DNA from 4 places in the Sphingopyxis sp. 22461 genome. Region 2 is predicted to be linked to each of the others. Evidence: predicted binding sites of a transcription regulator. Region 2 holds the regulator's gene; each other region holds the start of a gene.
The links. The regulator LexA, encoded in region 2, represses DNA repair genes until DNA is damaged. The targets are predictions, from matches to a motif close to GTTCCNCNCTTGTTCT.
Positions count from the first base shown of each region.

Region 1: the regulator LexA is predicted to act here: its motif matches at 2,608-2,623, upstream of uvrA (excinuclease ABC subunit UvrA).
Region 3: the regulator LexA is predicted to act here: its motif matches at 3,072-3,087, upstream of ACTJI5_RS13530 (ribonucleoside-diphosphate reductase subunit alpha).
Region 4: the regulator LexA is predicted to act here: its motif matches at 3,450-3,465, upstream of radA (DNA repair protein RadA).

Region 1 is NZ_JBQENY010000009.1:1,331-7,248, reverse strand. Features, by position in the region: gene uvrA (excinuclease ABC subunit UvrA) at 1-2,596, opposite strand, end outside; gene ACTJI5_RS15355 (M13 family metallopeptidase) at 2,839-4,917, shown strand; gene ACTJI5_RS15350 (BCCT family transporter) at 4,934-5,918, opposite strand, start outside.
Region 2 is NZ_JBQENY010000001.1:349,876-355,793, reverse strand. Features, by position in the region: gene gltX (glutamate--tRNA ligase) at 1-1,097, opposite strand, end outside; gene ACTJI5_RS01685 (ComEC/Rec2 family competence protein) at 1,154-3,313, shown strand; gene lexA (transcriptional repressor LexA) at 3,267-3,947, opposite strand; gene ACTJI5_RS01675 (molybdopterin molybdotransferase MoeA) at 4,013-5,203, opposite strand; gene moaC (cyclic pyranopterin monophosphate synthase MoaC) at 5,200-5,670, opposite strand; gene trpC (indole-3-glycerol phosphate synthase TrpC) at 5,667-5,918, opposite strand, start outside.
Region 3 is NZ_JBQENY010000007.1:209,788-215,705, reverse strand. Features, by position in the region: gene ACTJI5_RS13535 (EAL domain-containing protein) at 113-2,404, shown strand; gene ACTJI5_RS13530 (ribonucleoside-diphosphate reductase subunit alpha) at 3,128-5,080, shown strand; gene ACTJI5_RS13525 (ribonucleotide-diphosphate reductase subunit beta) at 5,197-5,918, shown strand, end outside.
Region 4 is NZ_JBQENY010000007.1:284,248-290,165, reverse strand. Features, by position in the region: gene ACTJI5_RS13905 (cation:proton antiporter domain-containing protein) at 1-1,101, opposite strand, end outside; gene ACTJI5_RS13900 (iron-sulfur cluster assembly scaffold protein) at 1,098-1,526, opposite strand; gene ACTJI5_RS13895 (CvpA family protein) at 1,523-2,062, opposite strand; gene radA (DNA repair protein RadA) at 2,073-3,434, opposite strand; gene fsa (fructose-6-phosphate aldolase) at 3,569-4,219, shown strand; gene ACTJI5_RS13880 (enoyl-CoA hydratase-related protein) at 4,296-5,090, shown strand; gene ACTJI5_RS13875 (acetyl-CoA acetyltransferase) at 5,092-5,918, shown strand, end outside.

The DNA of each region.
Region 1 (5,918 bases), on a different contig from region 2:
ATTCCTTGGCGAGCTTGACGCGCTGCGCCTCGCCCCCCGACAGCGTCGTCGCCTGTTGCCCGACCTTGATATAGCCCAGGCCCACGCGGACGAGCATCGCCATCTTTTCGCGGATCGACGGCACCGCCTTGAAGAATTCGGCTGCATCCTCGACCGTCATGTCGAGCACGTCGGCGATGCTGTGGCCCTTGAACTTCACCTCGAGCGTTTCGCGGTTGTAGCGTTTGCCGTGGCACGTCTCGCACGTCACATAGACGTCGGGCAGGAAGTGCATCTCGATCTTGATCAGCCCGTCGCCGGTGCAGGTCTCGCAGCGCCCGCCCTTGACGTTGAAGCTGAAGCGCCCGGGCTTGTAGCCGCGCGCCTGGCTTTCAGGCAACCCTGCGAACCAGTCGCGGATGATCGTGAAGGCGCCGGTATATGTCGCGGGGTTCGAGCGCGGGGTGCGGCCGATCGGCGACTGGTCGATGTCGATCACCTTGTCGCAATGCTCCAGCCCCTTCAGGCTGTCGTGCGGCCCCGCGATCATCCGCGCGCCGTTGAGCACGCGCGCGGCGCTGGCATAGAGCGTGTCGATGATCAGGCTCGACTTGCCGCTGCCCGACAGGCCGGTGACGCAGGTGAAGGTGCCGAGCGGGATTTTTGCGGTGACATTCTGGAGGTTGTTCGCGCGCGCGCCCTTGAGCACGAGGTCGAAGCCATTGCCCTTGCGGCGATGCTTGGGCACTTCGATCCGCTTCGCGCCGGTGAGATAGGCGGCGGTGAGGCTCTTGGTGTTCGCGAGCACCTGTTCCAGCGTGCCCTCGGCGACGATCTCGCCGCCGTGCAGCCCCGCGCCGGGGCCCATGTCGACGACATAGTCGGCGTGGCGGATCGCATCCTCGTCATGCTCGACGACGATCACCGTATTGCCGAGGTCGCGGAGGCGCTTGAGCGTCGCGAGCAGGCGGTCGTTGTCGCGCTGGTGGAGGCCGATGCTCGGCTCGTCGAGGACGTAGAGCACGCCCGACAGCCCCGAACCGATCTGCGAGGCGAGGCGGATGCGCTGGCTCTCGCCGCCGCTGAGCGTGCCTGAGGTGCGGTTGAGGTTGAGGTAATCGAGCCCGACATTGTTGAGGAAGCCGAGCCGCTCGTTGATCTCTTTCAGGATCGCCTTGGCAATCTGTTTCTGCGTGTCGTTCAGCTTTTCGTCGAGCGTGCTGAACCAGCCGAGCGCGTCGGCGACCGAGCGCTGCGCCGACATGCTGATGTCTTCGCCCGCGATCTTCACCGCGAGCGGTTCGGGGCGCAGGCGCGCGCCGTGGCACGTCTCGCACGGATGCGGCGCTTGATATTTGCTCAGCTCCTCGCGCATCCACGCGCTTTCGGTCTGGAGCAGGCGGCGGTTGAGGTTGCCGATGACGCCCTCGAACGCCTTATGCGTCGTGTAGGTGCGCTTGCCGTCCTTGAAAGTCAGCTCGACGGGTTTGCCGCCGCTGCCATAGAGGATGATCAGTTGCACCTCGCCGGGCAGGTCCTGCCACGGCGTCGTCAGGTCGAAGCCATAGGCTTTGCCGAGGCTTTCGAGCACTTGCATATAATAAGGCGAGGGCGGGTTCGATTTGGCCCACGGCACCACCGCGCCCTTTTTCAGGCTCAGCGCATGGTTCGGGACGACGAGATCGGGATCGAACTCCTGCCGCTCGCCGAGCCCGTCGCACGCGGGGCACGCGCCCTGCGGAGCGTTGAAGCTGAACAGCCGCGGTTCGATCTCGGCGATCGTGAAGCCCGACACGGGGCAGGCGAATTTCTCCGAGAAGATCAGGCGGTTCGCGGGAATGCCCGCGCCCTTCATCGCGCCGCCGGTGTCTTCTTCCTCGCGCCCCGGAACCGGGCCGTCGGCGAGATCGACATAGGCGAGCCCCTCGGCGAGCTTCAGCGCGGTCTCGAAACTGTCGGCGAGCCGCGTGCCGAGGCCCTCGCGCACCGCGATACGGTCGACGACGACTTCGATGTCATGCTTGTATTTCTTGTCTAGCGCCGGCGCCTCGCCGATTTCGTAGAATTCGCCGTCGATGCGGACGCGCGTGAAGCCGTCCTTCTGCCACTGAGCGAGTTCCTTCTTATACTCGCCCTTGCGCCCGCGCACGACGGGGGCGAGCAGATAGGCGCGCGTTCCTTCGGGCAGCGCCATCACGCGGTCGACCATGTCGGTGACGGTCTGTGCCGAAATCGGCTCGCCGGTCGCCGGCGAATAGGGGATGCCGACGCGCGCCCACAGCAGGCGCATATAATCGTAGATTTCGGTCACCGTTGCGACGGTCGATCGCGGGTTCCGGCTCGTCGTCTTCTGCTCGATGCTGATCGCCGGCGACAGCCCGTCGATATGCTCGACGTCGGGCTTTTGCATCATCTCGAGGAACTGGCGCGCGTACGCCGACAGGCTCTCGACATAGCGCCGCTGGCCCTCGGCATAGATGGTGTCGAAAGCGAGCGACGATTTGCCGCTGCCCGACAGACCGGTGATGACGATCAGCGCGTCGCGCGGCAGGTCGACGTCGACGCCCTTGAGATTATGCTCGCGCGCGCCGCGTACGGAAATATGGGTGAGACTCATGGGGAGGGTTTGTTCCAGATTTGTTCTAAAGGCGCAAGTGCGGTTTTGCGCGGTTGCACGATAGATAGGGCGGCAAGAGCCGCACCGCAATGCGCGTGCGCTGACCAGCCTTTCCACCAACATCCCAAAGGCTTCGACCAAGCGTCGTGTCGCTTGCTTGACCGCTTGGCGTCACAGGCGGACAAGAATGACCATGTGCGCCGTCTCGACCCGACGGCGCAGGCAATCGGGAGACTGGGGAAATGAAGAGCTTTTTTTGGGGCGCCGCGGGAATGGCGATGGTAGCTGCGCAGGCCGCTGTACCGGCGGTGGCGAGCGAAGTGGGCGTCAATGCAACGCTATTGGTTGCGGCGGCCGACGAGGGTGACGCTTCGTCGGCGGGATCGCTGAAGGCGCTGACCTTCGGCAAATGGGGTGTCGACCTCGACGCGCGCGATCCGTCGGTGAAGCCCGGCGACGATTTCGATCGCTACGCCAATGGCGGCTGGTTCGCGCGCACCGAAATCCCGTCGGATCAGGCGTCGGCGGGGGTGGACTATGATGTCTATAACCTGACCCAGCGTCAGCTCCGCGCGGTCGTTGCGGGCGCGCCCGCGGCGAGCCAGGTCGGCGGCCTGTATCAGAGCTTCATGGACGAGGCGCGCGTCGAGGCGCTCGCCGCCAGGCCGCTGCTCGCCGACATCGCCGCAGTCGCGGCGATCAAGGACAAGAGCGAGATGGCGCGCTTCATGGGCGGCACGCAGGGGACGTTCGGTTCGACGATCGTCAGCGGCGGGCCTTACGCGGACACCGCCGACCCAACCGTCAACGTGCTGTGGCTGGGGCAGGCGGGGATCGGCCTTCCCGAGCGCGACTATTATCTGAACGACAGCTTCAAGCCTCAGCGCGACGCCTACCGCGCCTATATCGCGCGAACGATGAAGATGGCGGGCAATGCCGACCCCGAAAAGGCGGCCCATGCGATCATGGCGTTCGAAACCGAGATTGCGAAGGTCAGCTGGGCGATCGCCGACCGCCGCGACATCGGCAAGATCAACAACCCGATGTCGGCGGAAGAACTCGCGGCCTATGCCCCGGGGCTCGACTGGAAGGCGTGGTTCGCGGGATCGGGCATCGCGCCGCAGAAACGCATCATCGTCAACGAAAAGACCGCGGTCCGCGACATCGCGGCGCTCTATGCCAAGACCCCGCTCGACACGATCAAGCTGTGGCAGCAATTCCATGTCGCCGACAATGCCGCGCCCTATCTGTCGAAGGTGTTCGTCGACAGCCGCTTCGAATATACCAAGGCGCTGAGCGGCGTCGGCGAGCTGCGTCCGCGCTGGAAACGCGGGCTGACGCTGGTCGACGGCAGCCTCGGCGAACTGGTCGGCGAAACCTATTCGAAGCAATATTTCCCCGCGAGCGCGAAGGCGAAGATGGAGGTGCTCGTCACCAACCTGAAACTCGCAATGGGCGACCGCATCCGGAACAACAGCTGGATGGCGCCCGCGACGAAGGACGCCGCGCTGGCGAAGCTCGCGAAGATGGACGTCATGGTCGGTTATCCCGACAAATGGCGCGACTATTCGGGGCTGAAGATCGATCCCGCCGACCTGTACGGCAATGTGAAGCGCAGCGCGGCGTTCGAATATGCCTATGCGCTGTCGGACCTCAACAAGCCGGTCGATCGCAAGAAATGGTCGATGAACCCGCAGGAAGTGAACGCCTATAATGGCGGGCTGGAGAACAAGATCGTCTTCCCGGCGGGTATCTTGCAGGCGCCGTACTTTAGCGAGAACGTCGACGATGCGGTCAACTATGGCGCGATCGGCGCCGTCATCGGCCATGAGATCACGCATGGCTTCGACGATCAGGGGCGCAAGATCGACGCCGAGGGCGCGGTGCGCGACTGGTGGACGCCCGAGGATGCGGCGCGTTTCGACGCCCAGGCCAAGGCGTTCGGCGCGCAATATGCGACTTATGAGGCGGCGCCGGGGTCGTTCATCAACCCCGAGCTGACGATGGGTGAGAATATCGCCGATCTGGCGGGGCTCGAGGTCGCCTATGACGCCTATCGCCGGTCGCTCGGGGGAAAGCCTGCGCCGGTGATCGACGGGCTGACCGGCGACCAGCGCTTCTTCCTCGCTTTTGCGCAGGCTTGGCGGACGAAGCAGCGCGAGGACGCGATCAAACAGCAGGTCGCGAGCGATCCGCACAGCCCCGCGCGCTGGCGCATCATTGGACCTGTGCGCAACGTCGATGCGTGGTACAAGGCGTTCAGCGTCGCCGCGGGCGCCAAATATTATCTGAAGCCCGAGGACCGCACGCGGATCTGGTAGTCCTGAGACCCCTTTCTCAGGATTGGGCGGGGGCGGCTTCGTGCCGTCCCCGTACCGCCATTACGGCCAGCGACAGCGCCGCGCCGACAATGACGAACAGCGCGGGAAAGCCGCCGAGCACCGACATCATGCGGATGCCGTCGATCCCGCCGCCCGCGACCAGAACGATTGCGACCAAGCCGACGGTGATGCCCCACACCGCCTGAACCCACAGCGGGGCCTCGGGCGCGTCGGGCGTAATGCCATGCGTCGACAGCGCGCTCATCGCCGAAACATTGGCGTCGGCGCCCGCGACATAGGACAGGAAGATGGCGAACAGCACGATCCCGGCAACGACGGGGCCGCCGCCGAGCGCGCTGAACAGCCGGAACAACACCGGATCGGGGCCTTGCGCGGTCAGGACGGCGTAAAGGCCGGCGCCGCTCTGCTGGTCGAACGCGATGGTCGCGCCGGCAATGGCAGTCATCCATACCGCACCGAACAGCGACGGCAGGATGAGGTTGTACATAATGAAGGCGCGGACGCTGTATCCCACCGCGAGGCGGCCAAGGAAAAGCGCGGTCACCGGCGCCCACGCGAACCAGTTGGCCCAGTTGAAGATCGTCCATTGCCGGTGCCAGCCGGTATCGACGTCGAGGCCGAGGTTGCGGGGGATGAAGGTCTGGAAATAGTCGGCGGTGCCGCGCAGCGACAGGCCGATCATCTCGGCGGTTGGCCCCGCAATCAGAACAAAGGCGATGATCGCGAAGAACAGCCAGGTGTTGAGCACCGAGAGGCCTGCGATGCCCTTTTGCAGGCCCGTCGCGGCGGAAATCAGGAAGCTCGCGACGATCGCTCCTGCAATCGCCCAGCGTAGTGGCGTGCCGCCGTCAAAGCCGCCGATCCCCTCGACCCCGCCCGCGAGCGCGAGCAGGCCGGCGCCGAGCGACGCCGCCATGCCCGCGACCAGCGCATAAAGGCAGATGATGTCGATGCCGGTGCCGACCGGGCCATGCGCGCGC
Region 2 (5,918 bases):
ATTGCGCGCGTCAGCAGTTCGCGATCGGCGCCGTCCAGCGCGCGGCCGACCAGCTTTTCGACCCGCGGCGCCACCAGATCGGCGAGCCGGGCATCGCCAGCCTCACGGAGATAATGGCCGTTCAGATTCTCGAGCTTTTTGAAATCGAAACGCGACGGCGAGCGGCCGACATGCGCGAGGTCGAACCATTCGGTCGCCTGCGCGCGGCTGATGATTTCATTGTCGCCATGTCCCCAGCCGAGGCGGAGGAGGTAATTGTTCACCGCTTCGGGCAGATAGCCCATTTCATCGCGATACGCGTCGACCCCGAGCGCCCCATGGCGTTTCGACAGCTTCGCGCCGTCGGCGCCGTGAATAAGCGGAACATGCGCATAGACCGGCTCGCGCCAGTTCATCGACCGGATCAGCGCGAGCTGGCGGAACGCGTTGTTGAGATGGTCGTCACCGCGGATCACATGCGTCACGCCCATATCATTATCGTCGACGACGACGCTGAGCATATAGGTCGGCGTGCCGTCGCTGCGCAGCAGGACGAAATCGTCGAGTTCGGCGTTCTGGACGGTCACATCGCCCTGAACCTTATCGGCGATGGTCGCCGCGCCGTCCTGCGGCGCGCGCAGGCGGATGACGTGCGGAACCGACGGGTCGCCGTCGTCGCGGTCGCGCCAAGGGCTGCGGACGCGGAAGGGCAGGCGCTTTTCCTGCGCCTCGGCGCGCATCGCGGCGAGTTCGTCCTGCGTCAGGTAGCAGCGATAGGCTTCGCCTTTCGCGAGCAGTTCCGCCGCAACCTCGGCATGGCGCGGCGCGCGCGCAAACTGGAACACCGTCTCGCCATCCCAGTCGAGGTCGAGCCACTGCATCCCGTCGATGATCGCGTCGATCGCCGCGTCGGTCGAACGCGCACGATCGGTATCCTCGACGCGAAGCAGGAATTTCCCGCCATGATGCCGCGCGAACAGCCAGTTGAACAAGGCGGTGCGCGCGCCGCCGATGTGCAGGAAACCGGTCGGCGAGGGCGCAAAACGCGTCACCACGTCGGCGCCGCTTGCCTCGGGATTCGCTTCTGCCACTTTGGTTTGGTTTTCGGTTGCCACCATGGCCTCTTTCACTCAATTTGCCGCCATTCTGGGCGGGGATCGGGGGTGCCCCTAGCATGGCGACAAGGCAGCTTCAAACGCCCATTGCCGCGCGCTGGACAAGTATCTGGCGCGGTGCAGGTAACGCGTTCGAAACGCGGCTGGAAGCCGAGCGCGAGCGGATCGGGCTCTGGCTGCCGGTCGCGCTCGGCGCCGGTATCGCAGCCTGGTTCGCGCTACCCGCGACGGCGCACTGGATCGGGTTGCTGCTCTTGCTCGCGGGCGGCCTGTGCGCGGGCCTGCTGATCGGCTGGCAAAGCCGCCTCGGACGGCTTGTTGTCGTGGGATGCAGCGTGATGGCGGCGGGCGTGCTGCTCATCTGGACACGCGCCGTCTGGGTCGCGGCGCCGGTTCTGGCGGGACCGGTGGTGACCGAATTTTCCGCGATCGTCGAGCGCGCCGAGCCGCTGCCCGCCAAGGGCCAAATTCGCATTCTCGCTCTGCCGCAGAACCGTTCCGACCTGCCGCCGCGCGTGCGATTGACCCTGCGCAGCGAGCAGGCGGCAACCCTTACCGACGGCGAAACGATTGGGGTCAGGGCGCGTCTGATGCCGCCACCGACCGCGAGCCTGCCGGGCGGATATGATTTTGCGCAGCGAGCTTGGTTCGACCGGATCGGGGCCGTCGGGACAGTGCTGGGCGAAGTTTCGCGCGTACCGGCGAAAGGCGCCGTAACCCCGCCGCTGCGAGCGCGGCTTAGCGCGCATATCCACGACCAGATCGACGGATCTCCAGGAGGCATTGCTGCGGCGCTGGTGACAGGCGATCGCGGCGCTATCAGCGAAGCGGACGAGGAGGCGATGCGCCGCAGCGGACTGGCGCATCTTCTGTCGATCAGCGGGTTGCATGTGACCGCCGTGGTCGGTTTTGCGATGTTGCTCACGATGCGGCTCCTCGCGCTCAGCCAGAGGCTCGCACTGGCGGGCTATGTCCTGCCCCTCGCCGCGGCCGCCGGGGCGCTCGCCGGCGGCGGGTATACGTTGCTCGCCGGGGCCGAGGTACCGACCCTGCGCTCGTTCATCGCCGCGCTGCTCGTGCTCATCGCTTTTCTTATGGGCCGTGAGGCGCTGACGCTGCGGCTGGTGGCCGCGGGCGCGTTGATCGTATTGATCTGGCGCCCCGAGTCGCTCGCCGGGCCAAGCTTCCAGCTGAGCTTTGCAGCGGTCACCGCGATCATTGCGCTGCATGAAAGTCGGCCGATGCACGCCTTCCTCGCCCGGCGGGATGAGGCAATGGTGATCCGCTTGGGACGCGGCGTGGCGGGATTGCTCCTTACCGGCCTTGTCGTCGAAATCGCGCTCGCGCCGATCGCGCTGTTCCATTTCCACAAGGCGGGGCTGTACGGCGCGCTCGCCAATGTGGTCGCGATACCGCTGACAACCTTTGTCATCATGCCCGCCGAGGCGCTCGCCTTGCTGTTCGACAGCGTGGGGCTCGGCGCGCCCTTCTGGTGGATTACCGAACAGGCTCTGCTCGCACTGATCGGGTTGGCGCACGGTGTCGCCGATGCGCCGGGTGCGGTCGCCATGATGCCGGGCTTTCCGCGCTGGGGTTTTGCCTTGGCGGTATTCGGAGGGCTTTGGTTGCTGCTTTGGAAGACAGGGTGGCGCCGCATCGGCGCGGTGCCGCTGGCGATCGGCATGGCGGCGCTGCTTGTCCAGCCGCGCCCCGACCTGCTTGTCACCGGCGACGGCCGCCATATCGCCGCCGCGATGCCCGATGGCAGCTATGCGCTGCTCCGCGACAAGGCGGGCGACTATGTGCGCGACAGCATGGCCGAGGCCGCCGGGGTCGATGCTCCGCTCGCCGCCCTTACCGAACTCGATCATGTCGAGTGCAATCGCGATTTCTGCCGCTGGAGCCAAGGCGAGGGCGCTGCGCGGCGCATCATCCTCGCCTCGCGTGGCCGCGACCGGATCGAGGGTGCGGAAATGGCGGCGGCCTGCACAGCCGCCGACGTCGTGATCAGCGACCGCTGGTTACCGCACGAGTGCGCGGGGCGCTGGATGACGATCGATCGCGACAGCCTCGCGACAAGCGGCGGGCTGGCGCTCTATCTGGGCGAAAAGCCCGAAGCCGTCGCCACGCTCAAAGCGGGCGACGGGCATCCTTGGCGCTTGCCGCAGCAGCTTAGTGGTAACGACGAAGCAATCCCGACAGGCGCCCCTGCACGATGACGCGGTCGGCGGGGTAGCGCTGCGGTTCATAGGCAGCGTTCGCCGGGTCGAGGCGGATCATCTGCCCTTCGCGGCGGAAATATTTGAGCGTTGCGTCCTGCCCGTCGACCAGCGCGACGACGATATCGCCCTCGCGCGCGGTGCTGGCTTTCTGGATCAGCGCATAATCGCCGTCGAAAATGCCCGCCTCGACCATCGAGTCGCCCGACACTTCGAGCGCATAATGTTCGCCCGAACCGAGCAGCGCGGCGGGGACGGCGAGATTGTTGTGATCCTCGAACGCCTCGATCGGTACGCCTGCTGCGATCTTGCCGTGCAGCGGAACCTCGATGATGTCGTTGGCCGCGATCGGCTTGAGTGCCGGGGGCGCCTTGCGGAGCGGGATGACATTTTCACGTCCCGGCGTCGTGGCTTTCGCAGCCTCGGGCACCTTGAGCACCTCGAGCGCGCGTGCGCGGTTGGGCAGGCGGCGGAGAAAGCCCCTTTCTTCCAAGGCGCTTATCAGGCGATGTATGCCCGATTTCGACTTCAGGCCCAGCGCCTCCTTCATCTCCTCGAACGAGGGCGAGATGCCGCTCGTGTCGAGACGTTCCTGGATGAAGTGGAGCAGCTCATGCTGCTTTGCGGTCAACATCGGTCGTTCTCCATGATGCCAGTTCCGGACATATTGAGAACGATAGTGGAACAAAGCGGAACTTGTCAAGCGATGACGATATAGTCCGCCATGTCGCCTGCCGCGCGCGCCGCCGCGCCAATGTCGCGGATCAACAAGGCATTGGCCGATGCAAGCGGCAGCGTGAGCCCACTTTCCTGCCCGAAGCGCGGAGTTAGCTGCCCGCCCTCGAGTCGCGCGCGAAGATAGTCGCGGCGCGTCCCACCCTCGGCCAGCGCCGCGGCGAGCGGTGCCCGGTGCACGGCGGGAAAAGGATCGCGCGCGCCGGCAAGGTGGCGGACGAGCGGGAGAAGGAACAATGTCGCGGTGACATAGGCCGACGACGGATTGCCGGGCAAGCCGAGCAGGATCGCATCGCCGATCGTGCCGGCGATCAGCGGTTTGCCCGGGCGCATCGCGATTTTCCAGAAATCGAGCTGGCCGCCGGCGTCTTCGAGCGCGCCGCGGACATGGTCGTGATCGCCGACCGAGGCGCCGCCGACGGTGACGATGACGTCGTGACGTCGCGCCAACTCCTTGAGAATTTTTGCAAGTGTCGCCCGGTCGTCGCGGAGATGGTGCGGCAGGATCGTTTCGGCAACCTCGCCGACGAGCATCGCGGCGAGCATCGCGCCGTTGCTGTCGGGAATCTGGCCGGGGGCGAGCGGGTGTCCCGGCTGGACGAGTTCGTCGCCGGTGGTGAGGATCGCGACGCGCGGACGGCGGCCGACGGCAAGCTGGCCGGCACCGCTCATCGCCGCCGCGGCGATGGCGCCCGGGGTCAGGCGCGTGCCCGCCGGCAGCAGGCAATCGCCCGCGGCGAAATCGGCGGCGCGCGCGCGAATGTGGCGGCCGCGCGTGCCGGGACCATCGCCCTTCAGGGTTAGCCGCGCGCCGTCGCGGGTGACGTCTTCCTGGACGATCACCGTGTCGGCGCCGTCAGGAAGCATCGCGCCGGTGAAAATCCGCATCGCCTCGCCGGCTTTCACAATGCTGTCGGGTGCGGTCCCGGCGGCCGCCTCGCCGATGACCGACCATGGCCCGGGCAGATCGTCGAAACGGATCGCATAGCCGTCCATCGCCGACAGCGGCGCGGAGGGCTGGTCGCGCACAGCGATGACATCGCTTGAAAGATAACGGCCAAGCGATTCGGAAAAGGCGATATTTTCGCTCGCTAGCGGCGCACGCAGCGCGAGCAGCCGGGCTTGCGCTTCCTCGACGGGAAGCAGCCCGCTCATTCGGCGCGCCAGTCGCCCGAGCGCCCGCCGCTCTTTTCGAGCAGGCGGATGTCGCCGAGTATCATCGCGCGGTCGAGCGCCTTTGCCATGTCGTAAAGCGTGAGCAGCGCGACCGACGCCGCGGTGAGCGCTTCCATCTCGACCCCGGTTGGGCCCGTCGTCTGCGCGGTAGCAATGACCGATATGCCGCTGTCTTCCCACGCGAAATCGATGCCGACCTTAGTCAACGCGAGCGGATGGCAAAGCGGGATGAGGTCGGCGGTGCGTTTTGCGGCCATGATCCCGGCGATGCGTGCGGTCGAGAGTACGTCGCCCTTCGGCGCATTGCCGCTGCGGATTGCGTCGAGCGCGGACGGCGACATGGTGATCCGCCCACCGGCGACCGCGCGACGCTGCGTCGCCGGTTTGGCGCCGACATCGACCATCGACGCAGCCCCGCTTTCGTCGAGGTGCGTCGGCCGCGTCACGCCGCGGCGCCCGTGAGCAGCTGGCGCGTTGCCGCCGTGACGTCATCCTGGCGCATCAGGCTTTCGCCAACGAGGAAGGCACGGACACCGCTCTCCGCCAATCTTTCGCAGTCGGCATGGCTCGCGATACCGCTTTCGCCGACGAGCAGGGTGCCCGGCGGGACCAGCTTTGCAAGACGTTCGGTGACGGCGAGGTCGGTTTCGAAGGTGCGGAGATCACGGTTGTTGACGCCGATCAGTCGCGACTG
Region 3 (5,918 bases), on a different contig from region 2:
CACTTGGAATCCTGCGCCTGATGCTCCGGCGCGCGGCGCAGGATTTCATTCATAATTAACGCGATGATAACCATCTGGGACTAGGCACGGCCGGCAATTGCTGGAGACGTGCGTGCCCATCCCGGTCAAAAGTCTGATCATCAGCTGGCGAACCATCGCACTGTCGCTGCTCATCACGCTGGCGGTGGGCATTTCGTCGGCTGGCGAAATCGCCGACCGGGTGCTCGATGCGGTCGTCGGCCGTCTCGCCAATCGCGCGGTTACCGGGCAGGTCGTTGTGGTCGCGCTCGACGAGCGCACAATGGCGCAATCGCCCAACCGCAACTTTTCGATGACGCAATATGCAAACGTGGTCGACGCCGCGAACCGGGCCGGCGCCAAGCGCCTCCTGATCGATTTCTATTTCGACCGGCGGGAGGCGGACCGCGACTTCCCGCTATTCGTCGATGCGGTAAGGAATATGGGCGACCGCGTGGTGCTCGCCGTCTCGACGCGCCAGGTCCCCGGCAGCGACGAAAAAGTTACGACCTTTCCCAGCAAGCAATTTGGCCGCGATGTTCCCATGGCGAGCATCGCCATCGAAAGCGAGTTTTGGCAGGTCTGGAGCGCTCCGATCGCTTATCGCGCCGAAGGGCGGCTGCTTCCGACATTTGCCGCGATCATTGCCGGCCGGCATAGCGATACGCCGAAGAGCTTTCGCCTCGATCTCGGCTACAACACCCGGACAATCCCGGAGTATAGCGCAGTTGATCTGCTTTCGGGCAAGGTGGGCACGCGTGAACTGGCTGGCAAGGATGTGATCTTTGCCCCGACCGCGCCCAGCTTTCAGGATTATTTCTATCTGCCGGGGCATAATCGCATTCCCGGCGGCTTCCTTCACGTCATCGCCGCGGAAACGCTGAAGCGCGGAAATCCCGTCGACATCGGCTGGATTCCCCCGCTGCTATTCGCTGTCGCGGCGATCGGACTGGCGCTGCTCCCCCGCTTTCAACGCGCCTTCGCTCCGATCGCCCTAGGCACAACGGCCACCCTCATCGGCGGCAAGATCTTCCTCGGCACCATGCTCGTCACCTCGTGGATCGGCGCCGCGCTCTTCTTCATCGCCGCTATCGCCGCCAACGTGTCGCGCACCCGCCGCCGCGCTTCCGCACAACGCGAAAATCCGGTCTCGGGCCTGCCGAATTTCGAGGCGCTGCGGTCGCAAGCAGCGTTCGGCAGCGCGACCGTCGTCGCGGCGAAGGTCGTCAATTTCGAGGATCTCGCCGCTTTCATTCCGGGCGACGGTATCGCCAAGCTCGTCGAACAAGTCACACGCCGCCTCCAGCTCGCCTCGCAGGGCACGACGCTGCACCACGATCTCGACGGCACCTTCGCCTGGCTCGTCCCCTATTATCAGCACAGCCAGATCGAAGGGCAACTCGCGGGGCTTGCCGCGCTGTTCAACGCGCCGCTGACGATCGGCGAGCTGCGTGTCGACGTCGCGATCGCCTTCGGGGTCAACGACGAGTTCGAAGGGTCGAACGCCCAGCGCCTCGCCGCGGCGCTCGTCGCCGCCGAGCGCGCGATCCGCACGCGCTCGCTGTGGACCAAATATACTTCGCGCCAGAAAGAGGACGCCGGCTGGCAATTGAGCTTCCACTCGCAGCTTGAGGACGCATTGACCGGCGGCGACATCTGGGTCGCCTTCCAGCCGCAATATCAGATCGCGACGCGGCAGCTCGTCGGGGTCGAGGCGCTCGCGCGCTGGACGCACCCGACGCGCGGACCGATCCCGCCCGACGAGTTCATCGTCCAGGCCGAAAAGAGCCAGGACATCTATCGCCTCACCTTGTTCGTGATGGATCAGGCGATCCGCTCGGCCGCGCAGCTGCGCGAACGCGGGCTTCCGATCAACATGTCGGTTAACTTGTCGGCGAGCCTGCTCGACCACAGCGACCTCGTCGGCACGATCCGCGTCATGCTCACCGCACATCACCTGCCGCCCGAGGTTTTGACGATCGAGATCACCGAAACCGCGCAGATCGAAAACAGCCGCCAGGCGCGCCAGACGCTCGCCCAGCTCCGCCGCACCGGCATCCGCCTGTCGATCGACGATTATGGCACCGGCCAGTCAAACCTCGAATATCTAACCGAGATCGAGGCCGACGAAATCAAGATCGACAAGCGATTCGTGATGACGATGCGCGATTCGCAGCGGAACCTCGAAGTCGTCAAATCGACGATCGATCTCGCGCACCGCCTCGGCGCCGTCGCGGTCGCCGAAGGCATCGAAGACGCCGAAACCATGGCGCTTCTCGCCGGCCTCGGCTGCGATGTCGGACAGGGCTATCATCTTGGAAAACCTCAACTGTTTTCCGAACTAACCGCAACGCTCGCCGCGCCTCCCAAAGACCGCACCGCATAGCTGCCAAACTGGCAGCAATGCTTATAGTTAAGACTCGATTTACCTTACTAATTAAGGTATATGCTCCGTTAACTGTTCCTCGTGGGCAGTGCGAACAGGAGATTTATCATGGGTTGGTTTTGGCAATTCCTGGGCGGCACCGGTACGGACAGTGCTGGCGGTCAGGCCTAAGCAGAATTAGGTTTCAGGAGGGGCTCCGGCATCGCCGGGGCCCTTTCTTTTTGTCCAAAACCCGCATGACGGCCGCCGCGGAATGACCGCTTGCCGGTGCGGTGATCCGCACCGGAAGGGCGTTACCGGCGTCGCCTTTCGCTCCGGTCTTCCCATTCAAAAAATTCCGCTTTTTGATCCGGCGACGCCAATCGCTCCGCAAACCCGCGGAAAGGCTGGCGCGGCGCCTCGCGCTCGTGCATCTGCCGCGACGAGACGAATCAAATTATCGACGAATTGAGTCCCCAATCTGTCATTTAGCGTCTTGCATCGCGGCGCCGACGTGGCACTATAGGTGGTGGGTCACACACGGGGGCACCCCAAGAAATAGTATTCGGCTGCAACTGGCGGATTTCCGTCGTCCATCCCATATGGACACGGGAAAACCCTCCCTGCGCCCAAAAAAAGTGCCCACGGGGACAGGTTTAGATGCTAAGACCGGGGCTTCGCCCTGAGTCGAACAAGACAGGAACAAAGCGCACCAGTTGCGCGTTCAAATCGGGGGCGAATAAGATGGATTTTCGGGAAACGGAACGGGTGGAGACGAGCGACGTGGCGACGGCGGAACTGACGAAGAATGAAGCCCCCGTGGCACCCGAATCGACGGGTGAATCGGCTCCCGATGCGGCGCCCGCGGCAAAGCTCAACGACAGCAGCGAGCCCAAGGTCCACGCGCGCCGATTCGAGGTCGTGACCGACCGCAGCCGCGACGCGCTGCTCACCGACTTCGGCAAGGAAACGCTCGAGGATCGTTACCTGCTGCCCGGCGAATCGTACCAGGATCTCTTCGCGCGCGTCGCCGACGCCTATGCCGATGATCAGGACCACGCGCAGCGCCTGTACGACTATATCTCGAAGCTGTGGTTCATGCCCGCGACCCCCGTTCTCTCGAACGGCGGCACCGGCCGCGGCCTGCCGATCAGCTGCTATCTGAACTCGGTCGACGACAGCCTCGAAGGCATCGTCGGCACGTGGAACGAGAATGTCTGGCTCGCGAGCCGCGGCGGCGGCATCGGCACCTATTGGGGCGCGGTGCGCGGCATCGGCGAACCCGTCGGCCTCAACGGCAAGACCAGCGGCATCATTCCTTTCGTCCGCGTGATGGACTCGCTCACCCTCGCGATCTCGCAGGGCAGCCTCCGCCGCGGCTCGGCCGCCTGCTACCTCGACGTCTCGCACCCCGAGATCGAGGAGTTCCTCGAGGTCCGCAAACCCTCGGGCGACTTCAACCGCAAGGCGCTCAATCTCCACCACGGTGTGCTCATCACCGACGAGTTCATGGAGGCCGTCCGCGACGGCGCCGAATTCAACCTGCGCAGCCCGAAGGACCAGAGCGTCCGCGGCACCGTCGACGCGCGCTCGCTGTTCCAGAAGCTCGTCGAAACGCGCCTCGCGACCGGCGAGCCCTACATCATCTTCATCGATCAGGTGAACCGCATGATGCCCAAGCATCATCGCGACCTCGGCCTCAAGGTCACCACCTCGAACCTCTGCAGCGAAATCACGCTGCCGACGGGCCGCGACCATCTCGGCAACGATCGCACCGCGGTCTGCTGCCTCTCGTCCTTGAACCTCGAAACCTGGGACGAGTGGAACGGCGACAAGGTCTTCATCGAGGATGTGATGCGCATGCTCGATAATGTCCTCCAGGACTATATCGACCGCGCCCCGCCCGAAATGGCGCGCGCCAAATATAGCGCGAGCCGCGAACGCTCGGTCGGCCTCGGCGTGATGGGCTTCCACAGCTTCCTCCAGGCACGCGGCCTGCCGTTCGAGGGTGCGATGGCGAAGTCGTCGAACCTCCGCGTCTTCAAGCATATCCGCGCGCAGGTCGATCAGGCGTCGATGCTGCTCGCCAAGGAACGCGGCCCCTGCCCCGACGCCGCCGATCAGGGCGTGATGGAGCGCTTCAGCTGCAAGATGGCGATCGCGCCGACCGCGTCGATCAGCATCATCTGCGGCGGCACCAGCGCGTGCATCGAGCCGATCCCGGCGAACATCTACACGCACAAGACGCTGTCGGGCAGCTTCTCGATCCGCAACCCGCACTTGGAAGCCCTGCTCGTCGACAAGGCGAAGAACAGCGACAATGTGTGGAACTCGATCCTCGAAAAGGGCGGCAGCGTCCAGCACCTCGACTTCCTGACGCAGGACGAGAAGGACTGCTACAAGACGAGCTTCGAGATCGACCAGCGCTGGCTGCTCGAACTCGCCGCCGATCGTACGCCCTATATCGACCAGGCGGCGTCGCTGAACCTCTTCATCCCGGCGGACGTCGAGAAATGGGATCTGCTGATGCTCCACTATCGCGCGTGGGAACTCGGCATCAAATCGCTCTATTACCTGCGGTCCAAGTCGGTGCAGCGCGCCGGTTTCGCGGGCGGGGTCGAAGCCGACAACACCGCCGAGGCGCCCGTGTATCAGTTGGAGAGCACCGACTACGACGAGTGCCTGGCCTGCCAATAAGACGGCACTCCCCCTTCCTGTCATTCCCGCGAAAGCGGGAACCCAGGGCGGGGTCACGCAACACTGGGTCCCCGCTTTCGCGGGGATGACGAAGCAAAAGACCGAGGAAGCCCGCCATGCCGTTGTTAGAAGCCCGCAACACCTACAAGCCCTTCGAATATCCCTGGGCGTTCGATTTCTGGAAGCGCCAGCAGCAGATCCACTGGGTTCCCGAGGAAGTGCCGCTGGGCGAGGATTGCCGCGACTGGGCGCAGAAGATTTCGGACCACGAACGCAACCTGCTCACGCAGATTTTCCGCTTCTTCACGCAGGCCGATATCGAGGTGCAGGATTGCTACCACGACAAATATGGCCGCGTGTTCAAGCCGACCGAAATCAAGATGATGCTGACAGCATTCAGCAACATGGAAACCGTGCACATCGCGGCTTACTCGCACCTGCTCGACACAATCGGCATGCCCGAAAGCGAATATGGCATGTTCCTCGAATATGACGAGATGCGCGCCAAGCACGACTATATGCAGCAGTTCGGCGTCGACAATGACGAGGACATTGCGCGCACGCTCGCGATGTTCGGCGGCTTTACCGAAGGGCTCCAGCTCTTCGCCAGCTTCGCGATGCTGATGAACTTCCCGCGCTTCAACAAGATGAAGGGCATGGGCCAGATCGTCAGCTGGTCGATCCGCGACGAAAGCCTCCACTGCGAAGGCATCATCAAGCTGTTCCACACCTTCACCAAGGAACGCGGCTGTCTGACCAAGGCGGTGAAGGAAGACATCATCGACACCTGCCAGAAGACGGTGCGGCTCGAGGATGCATTCATCGACCTGGCGTTCGA
Region 4 (5,918 bases), on a different contig from region 2:
CGCCTGCGCGAACAGCAGGAAGCCGAACTCGCCGCCCTGGCTGAGGAGCAGGCCGAGCCCCAGCGCCACCGGCCACGGCTTGCCGAACAACTTCACGATTAGCGTGAGGACGATGACCTTCACCGCCACGAGGCCGAGCGCGAGCGAGAGGACAAGCAACGGCCGCTCGATCACCGCCCCGACGTCGAGCACCATGCCGACCGCAAGGAAGAAGAGGCCAAGCAGGATCAGGCGGAACGGTTCGACATCCGATTCGATCTCGTGCCGATAGGGCGAGTCGGCGAGCATCACCCCGGCTATGAACGCACCGAGCGCAGTCGACAGGTGCAGGCTGTGCATCAGCGCGGCGCTCGCAAGGATGGTGAGCAGCCCGACGACGACGAACAGCTCGCGCTCGCCATACCTCCCGATGATGCGGAGCAGCGGATTGACGACGAAGCGGCCGGCGAGAACGAGCACGACGATCGCCCACAAGGTGAAAAACGCCATCTGCCACCCCGGCGGCGCCGACGGATCGGCGGGCGCGCGCGACAGCACCGCGACGATCGTGATCATCGGCACGAGCGCCAGATCCTGGAACAGCAGGATCGAGAAGGCTTTCTCGCCAAAGGGCGAGTTGATCCGCCCCGAGCTTTTGAGTCCCGGAAGCACCTGCGCGGTCGATGACAGCGCGAGCGGCAGGCCGAGCGCGAGCGAGGCCGCGGGGCTGAACCCCAAGGTCAGATGGATGAGCCCGGTGAGCACGAGCCCCGTCACGACGACCTGTGCCAGGCCAAGCCCGAAGATCGCGCGGCGCATGTCCCAGAGCCGGCGCGGCGACAGTTCGAGCCCGACGAGGAAGAGCAGGAAGGCGATGCCAAGCTCGGCAAAGGCGAGCTTCGATTCGCCGCCGCCGACGAGCCCGAGCCCGTGCGGCCCGACGATCGCCCCCGCGATCAGATAGCCGAGCACCGCGCCGAGCCCGAGCCGGCGAAAGATCAGCACGAACAAGGTCGCGACGCCGAGGAGGATCGCGCCTTCGACCAGTGCAGTATCGGTCGCGGTTTCGGCCACCTTTCCGGCCGCTTCCGAGGCGGCCGCGGTGAGCGCGAGCAACGTCATGCCGCCGCCGCCCGCTCCTCAAGCGCCGCAATCGCAGCGTCGAACGGCAGCAAGATCGCGCCGTGGCGCGCCGGATAGCCCTGCGCCGCCGCGAGCAGGTCGAACCCCGGCCAGTCGGGCTGGGCGTCCGCGCCCGCGAACCAGCTGGCGATCCCGTCGCGCGCGGCGCGCAGTTCGACGAGGCCGAGCCCCGGTGCGTGGCGCGCGAGCAATGCCGCCGATGCCTGACCCAGCGCGCACGCTTCGACATGCATGCCGACGCGTGTCACCCGACCCGCTTCGTCGGTATCGAGATCGAGGATGATCGCGCTGCCGCACAGCGGAGCGCGCTTGCTCACGCGGTGGCGCGCATCGGCGATCGGCAGATATTCCGCGGTCGCAACCGCGAGCGCCAATATGTCGCGATTATAGAGCGGCGCGCTCATGGCTTGTCGGCCCCGGCTGCTTCGGCTTCGCGCGCCTCGGCGCGGCGCTCGGCGATCACCTTGCTCATTGCAGTGCTCGTTGCATTGAGCGCCGGATAGGAGCGGCTGTCGGTCATCCACGCGGGGCGCTGCATGACGCCATAACCGATATCATAGAGCAAAGTGAGGAGCATGAAGCCGATCGAGGCGATCAACAGGCCCTTCACCGCACCGAAACCCGCGCCCAATCCACGGTCGAACCCGCCGACCAGCGACGCGCGGCTGCGCTGCCCCATCGCGCGCGATCCCCATTTGGCGAGCGCGAACACCCCGCCGAAGAGAAGCACGAAGGCGAGCGCCGCCGCGCCGCCCTCGGTCCCGACCCAGCCCGCGAGCAGGTCGGTCACAAGCGGGTGAAAGAAACGCACCGCCGCGATCGCGAGGATCCACGCGAGCAGCGTCGTCACCTCCTGCACAAGGCCGCGCGAAAAACCGAGCACCGCGCCGCCGCCAACCAGCACCAGCACGACGATATCCAGAGCCGTCAGACTTCCCATAGGCCGGTCGCTAGTCGCGCCCGAGCATCAGGTCAACGAGTTCGCCGAGGCGTTCGAAACCCGTGACCGAAATCCCGCCGACCTCCTTCATGCCCTTGGGACCCCAGCCGCGCGAAAAACCGAGCTTTGCCGCTTCACGCAGCCGCAGCCCGTCGTGCGAAACCTGCCGTACCTCGCCCGACAGCGACAGCTCGCCGAATACGATTGCGTCGGCGGGCACCGGCCGCTCGCTGAACGCCGAGATCAGCGCCGCCGCGACCGCCAGATCGGCGGCGGGATCGGTGAGCCGATAGCCGCCCGCGATGTTGAGATAGACTTCGGCGGCGCCCATCTGGAGCCCGCAGCGCGCCTCCAGCACCGCGAGCACCATGGCGAGCCGGCCGCTGTCCCAGCCGACGACGGCGCGGCGCGGCGTCGCCCCGCTCGCCAGCCGCACGGTCAGCGCCTGCACCTCGACGAGCACCGGGCGCGTGCCCTCGAGCGCCGGAAACACCACCGATCCCGGCACATCGCGGCTGCGGTCGGTCAGGAACAGGCTCGACGGGTTGCTGACTTCGCCCAGCCCTTCCTCGCCCATCGCGAACACCCCGATCTCGTCGGTCCCGCCGAAGCGGTTTTTCACCGCGCGCAGGATGCGATATTGATGGCTGCGCTCGCCCTCGAACGCCAGCACCGTGTCGACCATATGCTCGAGCACGCGCGGCCCCGCGATCGTCCCGTCCTTGGTGACATGGCCGACGAGCACGATCGCGGCATCGCTGTCCTTGGCGTAGCGGATCAGTTCCTGCGCGCTCGCGCGCACCTGGCTCACCGTCCCCGGCGCGCTGTCGATCAGGTCGCTATGCATCGTCTGGATCGAATCGATCACGACGAAATCGGCGGTCTGCTTGTCGAGCGTCGCAAGGATGTCGCGCACCGATGTCGCGCTGGCGAGCGCCACCGGCGCATCGCCGAGTCCGAGCCGCTGCGCGCGCAGCCGCACCTGCGCCGCGGCTTCCTCGCCGCTGATATAGACGACCGACTTGCCCGCCTTCGCGAGCCGCCCCGCCGCCTGCAGCAGCAGCGTCGACTTGCCGATCCCCGGATCGCCGCCGATCAGCGTCGCCGACCCCGCGACGAAACCGCCGCCGAGCGCGCGGTCGAATTCGGCAATCCCGCACAGCATGCGCTCGGGTATCTTGCTCTCGGCATCGAGCGTTTCGAGCGCGAGCGTCCGCCCGCCGCGGCTGAGGTCGTGCTTGGCCGAAAACACCGTTTCGCCAGCCTCCTCGATCAGCGTGTTCCACTCGCCGCAATCGGCGCATTGTCCCTGCCAGCGATAGGTTGCGGAGCCGCAATTCTGGCAGACATATTGACGTTTCGCTTTGGCCATGCGGCTCGCATAATCGGAACAAAGATGGAACGCTAGCCCTTTCCCAAACTCGTAGCGACGGTTCATTTTGTGCGCGCGTTGCTCTAGGGGAGCAGCAACACCCGAATCACCTTCCCACAGGAAAGCCCCGCGCCATGAAATTCTTCGCCGACACCGCCGAAATCGCCGATATCCAGGAGCTCGCCGCAACCGGCCTGCTCGACGGCGTCACCACCAACCCCTCGCTGATCGCCAAGTCGGGCCGCGACTTCAAGGAAGTCACGAAGGAAATCTGCGCGCTGACCACCGGCCCCGTGTCGGCCGAAGTCGTCGCGCTCGACCATGCAACGATGATGAAAGAGGCCGAGATTCTTCGCAAGATCGCGCCGAACGTCTGCATCAAGGTGCCGCTGACGATCGACGGCCTCAAGACGTGCAAGGCGCTGACCGGCGATGGCACGATGGTCAATGTCACGCTCTGCTTCTCGGCGGCGCAGGCGCTGCTCGCCGCCAAGGCCGGCGCGACCTTCGTCTCGCCCTTTGTCGGCCGTCACGACGACAATGGCTTCGACGGGATGCAGCTCATCTCCGACATCCGGCTGATCTACGACAATTACGGCTATGAAACCGAGATCCTCGTCGCGAGCGTGCGCCACGGCATCCATGTGCTCGAAGCCGCCAAGATCGGCGCCGACGTGATGACCGCGCCGCCCTCGGTGATCAAGGGGCTGTTCAAGCATATCCTGACCGAAAAGGGCATCGAAGGCTTCCTCGCCGACTGGGCGAAGACCGGGCAGTCGATCTGAGACACGCCTCACTCTCTTAGCAGTTGACGTAAACGTTAAGTCATCGCGATACTCCCCCGAAAGGGAGAGATTCGCGATGACCGACACCACCATCCTCACCGAACGCCGCGGCCACATATTGATCGTCACGATCAACCGGCCCGAGGCGCGCAACGCGGTCAACGCCGCGGTCCATATCGGCATCGGCACCGCGCTTGAAACCGCCGAAGCCGATCCCGAAATCCGCGCCGTCGTCATCACCGGCGCGGGCGACAAGAGCTTCTGCGCGGGCGCCGACCTGGTCGCACTCTCGCGCGGCGAAAGCCTCTATCCCGACGATCCGGCGCAGCAGGCGTGGGGCTTTGCCGGCATGGTGTCGCACCCGATCTCGAAACCGATCATCGCCGCGGTCAATGGCTTCGCGTTCGGCGGCGGCTGCGAGATCGCGCTGATGAGCGACATCATTATCGCCGCCGACCATGCGCAATTCGGCCTGCCCGAGGTCAAGGTCGGGCTGTTCGCCGCCGCCGGTGGGGCCTTCCGGCTTGCGCAGCAGCTGCCGCGCAAGCTCGCGATGGAATATATGCTGACCGGCGATCCGATCCCCGCTGCACGCGCCGCCGAGTTCGGGCTGGTCAATCATGTCGTTCCGCTCACCGATCTGCTCCCGACCGCGATCGCGCTCGCCGAGAAGATCGCGGGCAATGCGCCGCTCTCGGTGCAGGCGTCGAAGCGCGTCGCACTCGGCATCGAAGAAGGCCGCATCGCCGCCGACGCGCCGTTCTGGGAGCATAACACGCGCGAACGCGGCGTGCTGATGCGCAGCGAAGACGCGCGCGAGGGGCCGCTGGCCTTTGCGCAGAAGCGCAAGCCCGAGTGGAAGGCGCGCTGACATGGCGATGACCGACCCCGAGCGCATTCCCGTCATCATCGGGGTCGGACAGGTCAACGATCGGCCCGAGGACCCCGACTTGGGCCTCGACTCGCTCGGGTTGATGATCGCAGCGCTGAAGATTGCCAATGCCGATGCCGGCGGCGGCTTGCTGACCGACTTGGACAGCCTTGCGATCGTCGACCAGATCAGCTTCCACAGCCTCGGCAAGCTTCCCGAACCGCTCGCCGCCGCGATCGGCGCAACGCCCGCGATCAACTATCAGTCGGCGGCTCCGCACGGCGACACGCCCGTTCGCCTGCTCAACGAGGCCGCGAACCGCATCGGCGCAGGCGAAGTGAAACTCGCGGCGATCGTCGGCGCCGAAGCGCTCCGCACCGCCGCCGGCCGCGCCGCCAAGGCCGCGAGCGGCGAGGACAAAAGCTATAATGCGATCCGCAAGGTCGCGACACGCCGCGAGCCGAACTACGCCCAGCTTCACGGGCTGGCGGCGCCGGTAGACGTCTATCCCCTCTACGAGAATGCGACACGCGCGGCGTGGGGCCAAAGCCTCGCCGAAGCCCAATTCGAAAGCGCCGAAATCTGGTCGCGCTTTTCCGAGGTCGCGGCCGGAAACGACGGCGCGTGGATCCGCAAGCCGGCTTCGCCCGAGGATATTCTGGAGGTCAACGAGCGCAACCGCCCGATCGCCTTTCCCTATTCGAAGCTGATGGTCGCCAATTCGTCGGTCAACCAGGGCGCGGGCTTCATCGTCGCGAGTCTTGCTGAAGCATGGCGCCGCGGCATCCCCGAGGACCGCCTGATCCATATCGGCATGGGCGCGGCGGC